3 regions of the Geobacillus sp. C56-T2 genome follow, and region 2 is predicted to be linked to each of the others. Evidence: a T-box and tRNA genes for the amino acid it is inferred to sense, from the RefSeq annotation. Region 2 holds a T-box; the other regions hold tRNA genes.
The links. The T-box of region 2 lies ahead of serS (serine--tRNA ligase). A T-box ahead of a tRNA ligase gene usually reads a tRNA of that ligase, here a tRNA-Ser.
Positions count from the first base shown of each region.

Region 1 (3,256 bases), 510 kb from region 2:
AAACTCCTCAAGCTGCCGTAAACGATCCCGCAATACAACATGATAATCTTTGCCCCACGATGCACGGCAAAAAAGGCCGCGCCGCTCCGTCTTTGTCCCCCGCGGCGCCTGCTTCATTTTCGACGGATAAGCGAGTGCAATGGCAATGATTGATTTGGCCCCGGAAAGCAGCAAATCGGGATTCGTTCGTTTTTCAATATCGTTTTCCTCAAATCCCGACTGGTAGCCAAGCTCTTGCTGGCGTCGCAACCGTTCTTTTAGTTCCACAAACGGATCGGCGCTGGCAAATCCAATTTTATCAATACCGATCGTCCGGCTGTACGCAATCAACTCTTGTTTTAAGGCGACAACATCCATTGTTTTCCCTCCTTTCGACTCCTATGATAAAATAAAGCGCGAGGTGATTGACATGAACTATATCGTATCAGAAGAGCTGAAACGGCGTCTCCCTTCCGGAAAGTTCGGGATCATCTGCTACCGGCACATCGAAGTAGGGGATTCGCCGCAAATGCTAAAAGGACGGTTGCAACTGTTTCAGGAATCAATTTATATCGAACTGCAGGAAAAAACGATCCATGACATTCCTGAACTGGCCGAATGGCGTCACGTATTCAAGCAAATCGGGACGGATCCCGCTCGTTATCGCCCATCGAGTGAAAGTCTGTATCGGCGCATTCAAAAGAAGCACTTTCTTCCTTCCATTCATTCAGCAGTGGATGTCAACAATTTCTTTTCACTCTATTATAAGATTCCGCTCGGCATCTACGACCTTGACCGCATACACGGGACCGTGACCGTAACCATCGGTGCTGAGCAAGACGAATATGTCGCTTTAAACGGCCGAACGGTCAACTTTGCCAACAAACTTGTCAGCAAAGATGCATACGGTCCATTCGGCAGTCCGATCGTCGATTCGGAACGGACGGCCGTCACTCGTGACACCAAAAACGCCTTACAGATTGTATACTTTCCACCTTCCATCGCCAAAGACGTCGCCCATCGCCAGCTCGAAGCCATGCAAGCGATGTTCACGCAAATCCATGGCGGCGAAGCGGATGTTCAACTGCTTGAATGACGTGTTCCTCCCGCTTCGGTGAATCGCAGGCGGGAGGGGATCGCAATAAAAAAACGCAATGCCTCGTTCATCAACGAAACGAAACACTGCGTTGTCCCCAATCTTTCTGCTATGGAACCCATTATATCTCATGATTGCCTATTCGGCAAGAAAAAGCGCAATTTTCGACAAAAACAAGTTTGATAAAATGGCACCAGGCAACCTGGTGCCATAAGCAGTGACCCGTACGGGATTCGAACCCGTGTTACCGCCGTGAAAGGGCGGTGTCTTAACCACTTGACCAACGGGCCATGCATGGCGGAGAAGGCGGGATTTGAACCCGCGCGCCGCAAAACTGCGACCTAACGGTTTAGCAAACCGTCCCCTTCAGCCACTTGGGTACTTCTCCAGAGAAAATGGCTCCGCAAGTAGGATTCGAACCTACGACCTACCGGTTAACAGCCGGTTGCTCTACCGCTGAGCTATTGCGGAACGGTTCAACACCATGTCCGTTTTCCTACGGGCTACCATACCGTTGCTCCATCCGGCAATGGTGGGACAACGGTTCACCGTTATTATAGCGAATCATCCGACAATATGCAATGGGAAATAGTGGGCCTAAGTGGACTTGAACCACCGACCTCACGCTTATCAGGCGTGCGCTCTGACCAGCTGAGCTATAGGCCCATCCAAAAGCGGGTGATGGGAATCGAACCCACGACATCAGCTTGGAAGGCTGAGGTTTTACCACTAAACTACACCCGCACATCGATTTCTTCAACCATTCACCACGCAATTTCATGCCTCTTCCTCTACCAGCGCATTCAAAGAAGCGGAATGCGTCGAGGCTACTCGCAGCTCATTCGGTGAAGCTAAGGCTCGTGGCTGAGGTTTTACCACTAAACTACACCCGCACATAACCCTTCAACCATTCACCACGCAATTTCGCGCCTCTTCCTCTACCAGCGCATTCAAAGAAGCGGAATGCGTCGAGGCTACTCGTAGCCTATTCGGTGAAGCTAAGGCTCGTGGCTGAGGTTTTACCACTAAACTACACCCGCACATCGATTTCTTCAACCATTCACCACGCAATTTCATGCCTCTTCCTCTACCAGCGCATTCAAAGAAGCGGGATGCGTCGAGGCTACTCGCAGCTCATTCGGTGAAGCTAAGGCTCGTGGCTGCAATTTTACCAAGAGCTTACGGGTTTTAGGAAGAAAAAGGGCGACTAGTGGGAATCGAACCCACGCATGCCAGAGCCACAATCTGGTGCGTTAACCACTTCGCCATAGTCGCCATGATGTTGATGCCGGCTGCAGGACTTGAACCCGCAACCTACTGATTACAAGTCAGTTGCTCTACCAATTGAGCTAAGCCGGCATAAATCCATATTATGCAATGCTTATCGTTTTTCCTAATAGTCAACTGGTCGAAAAAAGCGGAACGCTCAAACCGAGTTGATGCCGTCTCATTCTATTTGTGCCAACTGAGCTGAATGAGACGATTATTTATGGCGGAGGAGGAGGGATTCGAACCCCCGCGCGCCTTGCGGCGCCTCTCGGTTTTCAAGACCGACCCCTTCAACCACTTGGGTACTCCTCCAAAAAACAACAATAATGGTGGACCTTGTAGGATTCGAACCTACGACCGGACGGTTATGAGCCGTCTGCTCTAACCAGCTGAGCTAAAGGTCCGATAAGAGTGGCGGTGGAGGGGATCGAACCCCCGACCTCACGGGTATGAACCGTACGCTCTAGCCAGCTGAGCTACACCGCCAAAACGGATGAAAAAGTGGAGCCTATCGGATTCGAACCGATGACCTCCTGCGTGCGGGGCAGGCGCTCTCCCAGCTGAGCTAAGGCCCCAAAGTGATCGGGAAGACAGGATTTGAACCTGCGACCTCACGGACCCGAACCGTGTGCTCTACCAAGCTGAGCTACTTCCCGATAAAACGCGCTCGAGAGGATTCGAACCCCTAACCTTCTGATCCGTAGTCAGATGCTCTATCCAATTGAGCTACGAGCGCAAGTGCCGAGGGCCGGACTCGAACCGGCACGGTAGTCACCTACCCCAGGATTTTAAGTCCTGTGCGTCTGCCAATTCCGCCACCCCGGCGGCAGTGGAGCGGAAGACGGGGTTCGAACCCGCGACCCCCACCTTGGCAAGGTGGTGTTCTACCGCTGAACTACTTCCGCAACATGA
Region 1 covers NZ_VJWB01000001.1:535,402-538,657, reverse strand. Annotated here, with positions in the region: gene queG (tRNA epoxyqueuosine(34) reductase QueG) at 1-357, opposite strand, end outside; gene GC56T2_RS02755 (B3/B4 domain-containing protein) at 410-1,075, shown strand; tRNA gene GC56T2_RS02750 (tRNA-Glu) at 1,294-1,365, opposite strand; tRNA gene GC56T2_RS02745 (tRNA-Ser) at 1,371-1,463, opposite strand; tRNA gene GC56T2_RS02740 (tRNA-Asn) at 1,472-1,546, opposite strand; tRNA gene GC56T2_RS02735 (tRNA-Ile) at 1,668-1,741, opposite strand; tRNA gene GC56T2_RS02730 (tRNA-Gly) at 1,749-1,819, opposite strand; tRNA gene GC56T2_RS02725 (tRNA-His) at 2,278-2,350, opposite strand; tRNA gene GC56T2_RS02720 (tRNA-Thr) at 2,362-2,434, opposite strand; tRNA gene GC56T2_RS02715 (tRNA-Ser) at 2,566-2,656, opposite strand; tRNA gene GC56T2_RS02710 (tRNA-Ile) at 2,672-2,748, opposite strand; tRNA gene GC56T2_RS02705 (tRNA-Met) at 2,757-2,830, opposite strand; tRNA gene GC56T2_RS02700 (tRNA-Ala) at 2,847-2,919, opposite strand; tRNA gene GC56T2_RS02695 (tRNA-Pro) at 2,927-3,000, opposite strand; tRNA gene GC56T2_RS02690 (tRNA-Arg) at 3,007-3,080, opposite strand; tRNA gene GC56T2_RS02685 (tRNA-Leu) at 3,084-3,169, opposite strand; tRNA gene GC56T2_RS02680 (tRNA-Gly) at 3,175-3,249, opposite strand.
Region 1: it has a tRNA-Ser gene. The T-box ahead of serS (serine--tRNA ligase) is inferred to sense a tRNA for this amino acid. The anticodon was not compared.

Region 2 (3,256 bases):
AAGCAGCTTGGGGCTCCGGTTGAAGTGTTGCGCGAGATCAAACGGCTTGGCCGCCTCCCGGTCGTCAATTTCGCCGCCGGTGGTGTCGCGACACCGGCTGACGCTGCTCTCATGATGCACTTAGGCGCAGACGGCGTCTTTGTCGGGTCAGGCATTTTCAAATCGGAAAACCCGGAAAAATATGCGCGGGCGATCGTTGAAGCGACGACTCATTACGAGGACTATGAGCTGATCGCCCACTTGTCCAAAGGGTTGGGCGGCGCGATGCGCGGCATCGATGTCGCGACATTGTTGCCGGAGCACCGCATGCAAGAACGCGGCTGGTAATTTAGATAAAGGAGCAAAACAACGATGAAAATCGGTGTACTGGGACTGCAAGGAGCTGTGCGGGAGCATGTTCGCGTCATTGAGGCGTGCGGCGCTGAGGCGGTCATCGTGAAAAAACCGGAGCAGCTCGCTGAACTCGATGGGCTCGTGCTGCCAGGCGGCGAAAGCACGACGATGCGACGCCTCATTGACCGGTATGGCCTCATGGAACCGCTGAAGCAATTTGCCGCTGACGGCAAGCCGATGTTCGGCACGTGCGCCGGGCTCATTTTGCTGGCGAAACGAATCGTCGGTTACGACGAGCCGCACTTAGGTTTGATGGACATTACGGTGGAGCGGAACTCGTTCGGACGGCAGCGGGAAAGCTTTGAAGCGGAGCTGTCGATTCAAGGGGTCGGCGACGGGTTCGTCGGCGTCTTCATCCGTGCGCCGCACATCGTCGAGGTCGGAGACGGGGTCGATGTCCTCGCGACATACAACGACCGCATTGTCGCGGCTCGGCAAGGCCAATTTCTTGGCTGCTCGTTCCATCCCGAACTGACCGATGACCATCGGTTCATGCAATACTTCTTAAATATGGTCAAGGAAGCAAAAACGGTATCAAGCGTATAAATGAATGCGAACGCGATGAGAGGAACTAGTAGCAGGCATCCCTCCTTTCAGAGAGCCGGTGGGTGGTGCGAACCGGCAGGAGGCGCCTGTGAATCCATCCTCGAGCAAAATGCTGAACACCTAAGCGGTCAATAGGCGTTTTCGGCAGCCGCCGTTATCGGCATAAGTGGAAGGCATGATGAGCCTTCAATAAGGGTGGCACCGCGGGAACGCTCCCGTCCCTTTTTTGGGACGGGAGCGTTTTTATGTATAATAAATGGTGGGTAAGGAGGTAAAACAAATGTTGGATGTCAAATTACTGCGCACTCAATTTCCAGAGGTAAAAGAAAAGCTGATGCAGCGGGGCGGGGACTTGGCCAACATCGACCGGTTTGAGCAGCTCGACAAGGAGCGCCGCCGTTTGATCGCGGAAGTCGAAGAGTTGAAAAGCAAGCGCAACAATGTGTCGCAACAAATCGCTGTCTTAAAGCGCGAAAAAAAGGACGCTGAACCGTTGATCGCCGAAATGCGTCAAGTCGGCGACCACATTAAACAATTGGACGAGCAAATTCGCCAACTTGAAGAAGAGCTTGACGGCCTTCTTTTGTCGATGCCAAACGTGCCGCATGAGTCTGTGCCGGTCGGCCAATCGGAAGAAGATAACGTCGAAGTGAGACGATGGGGAGAACCGCGCTCGTTTTCCTTTGAACCGAAGCCGCATTGGGAAATCGCTGATCAACTTGGTTTGCTCGACTTCGAGCGGGCCGCCAAAGTGGCAGGAAGCCGGTTTGTGTTTTATAAAGGACTAGGGGCTCGTCTTGAGCGGGCCTTAATCAACTTTATGCTCGACATTCATCTCGATGAGTTTGGTTACCAAGAGGTGTTGCCTCCATATTTAGTGAACCGGGCGAGCATGATCGGAACCGGTCAGCTTCCGAAGTTTGCTGAAGATGCGTTTCATTTGGACAGCGAGGATTATTTCCTCATTCCGACAGCGGAAGTGCCGGTGACGAACTTGCATCGCGATGAAATTTTAGCGGCTGACGATTTGCCGCTTTACTATGCGGCTTACAGCGCGTGCTTCCGCGCGGAAGCCGGCTCGGCTGGCCGCGACACGAGAGGGCTCATCCGTCAGCACCAATTCAATAAAGTCGAGCTCGTCAAGTTCGTCAAGCCGGAGGATTCATATGCCGAGCTCGAAACATTGACGCGCCAAGCGGAAACGATCTTGCAGCGGCTCGGGCTTCCGTATCGTGTCGTCGCCTTGTGTACAGGGGATCTTGGTTTTTCGGCCGCGAAAACGTATGACATCGAGGTGTGGCTGCCAAGCTATGGGACGTACCGGGAAATTTCGTCGTGCAGCAACTTCGAGGCGTTCCAGGCGCGCCGTGCCAATATCCGCTTTCGCCGCGAGCCGAACGCAAAGCCGGAGTATGTGCATACGCTAAACGGCTCAGGGCTGGCGATCGGGCGCACTGTCGCCGCCATTTTGGAAAACTATCAGCAGGAAGACGGATCGGTCGTAATTCCCGAGGCGCTCCGTCCGTACATGAGGAATCGGGATGTCATTCGCTAAGCGGGGAACAGAGGTGATTCCTCTTCGCCATTGATTGACTTTTCCTTGCGGTCGTGTTATAGTGAATGACGTTGGCAATGAGAAGAAAGGAACGGCAGACGCCAATTCCCCTATTCTCGGCCACGGCGATGAAGAGCCATACTGACGCGCATAAGAGGAGAATTGTCTATTCGGAACGGCTTCCCACTAAGCCGCCGTTTCCGACCATAAAAAAACCCGCCGATTGAAGGCGGGTTTTTTTATCCGTCATCCTCCCCTCTTTACGACGATAAACTGATCATTGATCAACAACCAATTTTGCGGGAAATCAAGGCCAAGCTTCCAGTAGCTCACCCCGCGCAGCCCGAGTTCTTTGACTAACTGGAATTTGGCTTGAATCGACCGCGCGTCTTCAAACCATACTTCATGTTCGCGGCCGTTCTCATCGCGATAGCGAAAGTGGGGCGCCTGCGCCTCGATGTCGTATTCAATGGCGACGTTATACCTCGCAGCGAGGGCGATGGCTTGCTGCGGACTAATCGCTCGGGCGTATGGACCGCCCGGTACGTACGGCAACGTCCAGTCATAGCCATACAAGTTTTGTCCCATTAAAATTTTTCCTGCCGGCATTTCCGAAATGGCATACTCAAGTACGCGCCGGACCGGGCCGATTGGCGAAACGGGCATTGGCGGTCCGCCGCTGTACCCCCATTCGTACGTCATAATGACGACAAAATCGGCGATTTGCCCGTGGGCACGGTAATCGTGCGCCTCATACCAGCG
Region 2 covers NZ_VJWB01000001.1:21,689-24,944, forward strand. Annotated here, with positions in the region: gene pdxS (pyridoxal 5'-phosphate synthase lyase subunit PdxS) at 1-327, shown strand, start outside; gene pdxT (pyridoxal 5'-phosphate synthase glutaminase subunit PdxT) at 352-939, shown strand; T-box leader at 946-1,165, shown strand; gene serS (serine--tRNA ligase) at 1,220-2,494, shown strand; gene GC56T2_RS00105 (glycoside hydrolase family 18 protein) at 2,741-3,256, opposite strand, start outside.

Region 3 (3,256 bases), 200 kb from region 2:
CCGTGCAAAGGGCATTGGTGCGCAGGTAGTGAAGCAAAAACGCTTACTCTCGTTTGAATGGAATATTCATAAACTTTCGCTTTCAAACATTCATTTTCACTTGAAGCGAAATCGGGAAGACAGGATTTGAACCTGCGACCCCATGGTCCCAAACCATGTGCTCTACCAAGCTGAGCTACTTCCCGATGGTGGCGCGCTCGAGAGGATTCGAACCCCTAACCTTCTGATCCGTAGTCAGATGCTCTATCCAATTGAGCTACGAGCGCATAGGTGATGATTGTTCCCTCAGAGGGCAAATTCCATTTTAGCAGCCCATATTGCTGTTGTCAATAATGACATCCTAAGGCTATGTTCTGCTTAGGAGATAGGCGTTCCTTGGAATTGCAATCGACTGGCAAAGCAACAATCCAAAAAACGACAATGCTCGAATGATAGAGACTACTATTCGGTTATTGATAAAAAAGACATCGAAAATGCGGTCGAGAGGACTTGAACCTCCACGGGGTTGCCCCCACTAGGCCCTCAACCTAGCGCGTCTGCCATTCCGCCACGACCGCGTCATCATTTTAAGTGCGGGTGGAGGGACTTGAACCCCCACGCCGTAAGGCGCCAGATCCTAAGTCTGGTGCGTCTGCCAATTCCGCCACACCCGCTAATGGTGGTGAGCCATGGAGGACTCGAACCTCCGACCCTCTGATTAAAAGTCAGATGCTCTACCTACTGAGCTAATGGCTCATGTAATCATAACACTCTAAGTACTGATGAGCTCTACCTGCCTCTTCCTCTACCAGCTGTTTCAAGGAAGCTTGGTGCGTCAAGGCAACTCGCAGTTAACTCGAAGATATATGGCTTGTTGTTGAGCTAATGATCATGATAAGCCCTAAGCGAACAGCTTAGGTATGTATGAAAGAAGAATGGCTGGGCCAGCTGGATTCGAACCAGCGCATCACGGAGTCAAAGTCCGTTGCCTTACCGCTTGGCTATGGCCCAGCGAACTATTATGTTGTAATGGCGGTCCCGACGGGACTCGAACCCGCGATCTCCTGCGTGACAGGCAGGCATGTTAACCACTACACTACGGGACCGTGAATTCGCGGGAATCCCCGCGCTGCAAGTGACCCGTACGGGATTCGAACCCGTGTTACCGCCGTGAAAGGGCGGTGTCTTAACCACTTGACCAACGGGCCATGCAAATATGAGAAGTGGCGGAGAAGGCGGGATTTGAACCCGCGCGCCGTAAAGCCACGACCTAACGGTTTAGCAAACCGTCCCCTTCAGCCACTTGGGTACTTCTCCAAATAGATGGCTCCGCAAGTAGGATTCGAACCTACGACCTACCGGTTAACAGCCGGTTGCTCTACCGCTGAGCTATTGCGGAATAGTAGCCAAGAAACCTGCTCAAAACTTGCCCTGTTCCTTCTTCTCCAAACATATCCAAGAAGACTTAATACGTTAGGGTCACGCAAAGCATATTCGATGATGTGTAGGCTCGTCGCTAGGCTGTTGTTTAATGATCACCGAAAGCGTTTCGAGCTCGCCTCGTTCTTTATCATACTCCAAGCAAACTTCGATACCCCAACGATGTTCTTCACAAACTGACATTGTTTATTATATTGAGCAGTTTTTGATTTGTCAATATACTGTCGGGAAAAATCGCTGATCGCCATTCGGCGACGGCTTTTATAATTTAGCATAGGATATTTAGGTTGTCAACCTTTTTTTGAACAGATTTTGCGCAGCTCACGAGCGCGCGCTTTGGACGAGCTCGAGTCGGCCGCGGCAACGACCGCAGACATAGCGGTCGGTGTTGATGCGTTTTTTGCGCTTGTAAGCTAAGCCGCACGATGTGCAGATGTATGTATGGATCACCTTGGCCGTTTTTGCTTTTTGTTCGAGCGGTCGGCAATAACGTGGGGCCCCGACTTTGGCCAACAGCTCGCGGAAGTCGCGGTCGCGATGGCGGTAGCCTTTCCCTTCCAGATGAAGATGGTAATGACATAGTTCATGTTTGATGATGGCAATGAGCTCTTCTTCGCCAAATCGGTCATAATGTTTTTTGTTCAGTTCAATGTTGTGCGTTTGCAACACGTAGCGCCCGCCGACCGTGCGAAGTCTTGGATTGAAGGAGGCGGTGTGGCGAAACGGTTTGCCAAATGTGCTTAGGGAAACTTGCTCCACGAGTGCTTGCAACTGTTTCTGATCCATTGGCAGGCGCCCCCTTTATGTTTTTGGCACAGGACAATGCCCAGATACATACATTATATACTACCTTTCCGTTGGTAGGGAGGTGACCGTTTTGCCTACATGGCTGAAAAACCAGATGAGACGAGCCTATTATGAGAAAAACCGCGATCAAATCAAACTGTTAAACCAATGCTGGTTTTTTTATCGGAGAAAGCACTGCTCATGAAGCAGTGCTTCTCGCTTCACTTTTCTGGTGCTACCATCGATAAGGAAATTCTCCCTTTCGCCACGTCGACGTGCTCGACCCACACTTTGACGACATCGCCGACGGAAACAACATCGAGCGGATGGCGCACGTATTGTTTGCTAAGTTTGGAAATGTGAACTAGACCGTCCTGTTTGACCCCGATGTCGACAAAGGCGCCGAAATCCACGACATTGCGCACTGTACCTTCAAGTTCCATGCCCGGTTGCAAGTCTTCCATTTTCAAAACGTCCTTGCGAAGCAGCGGCTTGGGCAGCTCATCGCGCGGGTCGCGCTCCGGACGGCATAAGGCGTCGATGATATCGCGCAACGTTAGTTCGCCGATGCCAAGTTCAGCTGCCGTTGCTTCGATGTCGATGGCTTGCAGCGCCCGGCGCAATTCATCGCTGCCGATGGCGTCGGTGGTAAATCCCGCCGTGTGCAAAAGCCGTTTTGCTTCCGCGTACCGCTCAGGGTGAATCGGCGTGCGGTCAAGCGGCTCCTCCCCGTCGGGAATGCGCAAAAAGCCGATGCATTGCTCGTACGTTTTCTCCCCAAGCCGCGGGATCGCTCTCAGCTCTTCACGGCTGCGGAATTTTCCTTGTTCTTCGCGGCGCTTGACGATGTTTTCGGCCACCGTTTTCGTCAGCCCTGACACGTATTGAAGCAATGAAACGGACGCCGTGTTCACGTTGACGCCCACTTGGTTGACCACCGTCTCCACGACGAACCGAAGCGATTCGGCCAGCTTTTTCTGCGACACATCATGCTGGTACTGGCCGACCCCGACCGATTTCGGATCGATTTTTACCAATTCGGCCAGCGGAT
Region 3 covers NZ_VJWB01000001.1:225,549-228,804, reverse strand. Annotated here, with positions in the region: tRNA gene GC56T2_RS01275 (tRNA-Pro) at 112-185, opposite strand; tRNA gene GC56T2_RS01270 (tRNA-Arg) at 190-266, opposite strand; tRNA gene GC56T2_RS01265 (tRNA-Leu) at 475-557, opposite strand; tRNA gene GC56T2_RS01260 (tRNA-Leu) at 572-653, opposite strand; tRNA gene GC56T2_RS01255 (tRNA-Lys) at 660-735, opposite strand; tRNA gene GC56T2_RS01250 (tRNA-Gln) at 916-990, opposite strand; tRNA gene GC56T2_RS01245 (tRNA-Asp) at 1,010-1,085, opposite strand; tRNA gene GC56T2_RS01240 (tRNA-Glu) at 1,116-1,187, opposite strand; tRNA gene GC56T2_RS01235 (tRNA-Ser) at 1,204-1,296, opposite strand; tRNA gene GC56T2_RS01230 (tRNA-Asn) at 1,304-1,378, opposite strand; gene GC56T2_RS01225 (SprT family protein) at 1,741-2,205, opposite strand; gene cmpA (cortex morphogenetic protein CmpA) at 2,297-2,410, shown strand; partial or broken gene GC56T2_RS01215 (Tex family protein) at 2,427-3,256, opposite strand, start outside.
Region 3: it has a tRNA-Ser gene. The T-box ahead of serS (serine--tRNA ligase) is inferred to sense a tRNA for this amino acid. The anticodon was not compared.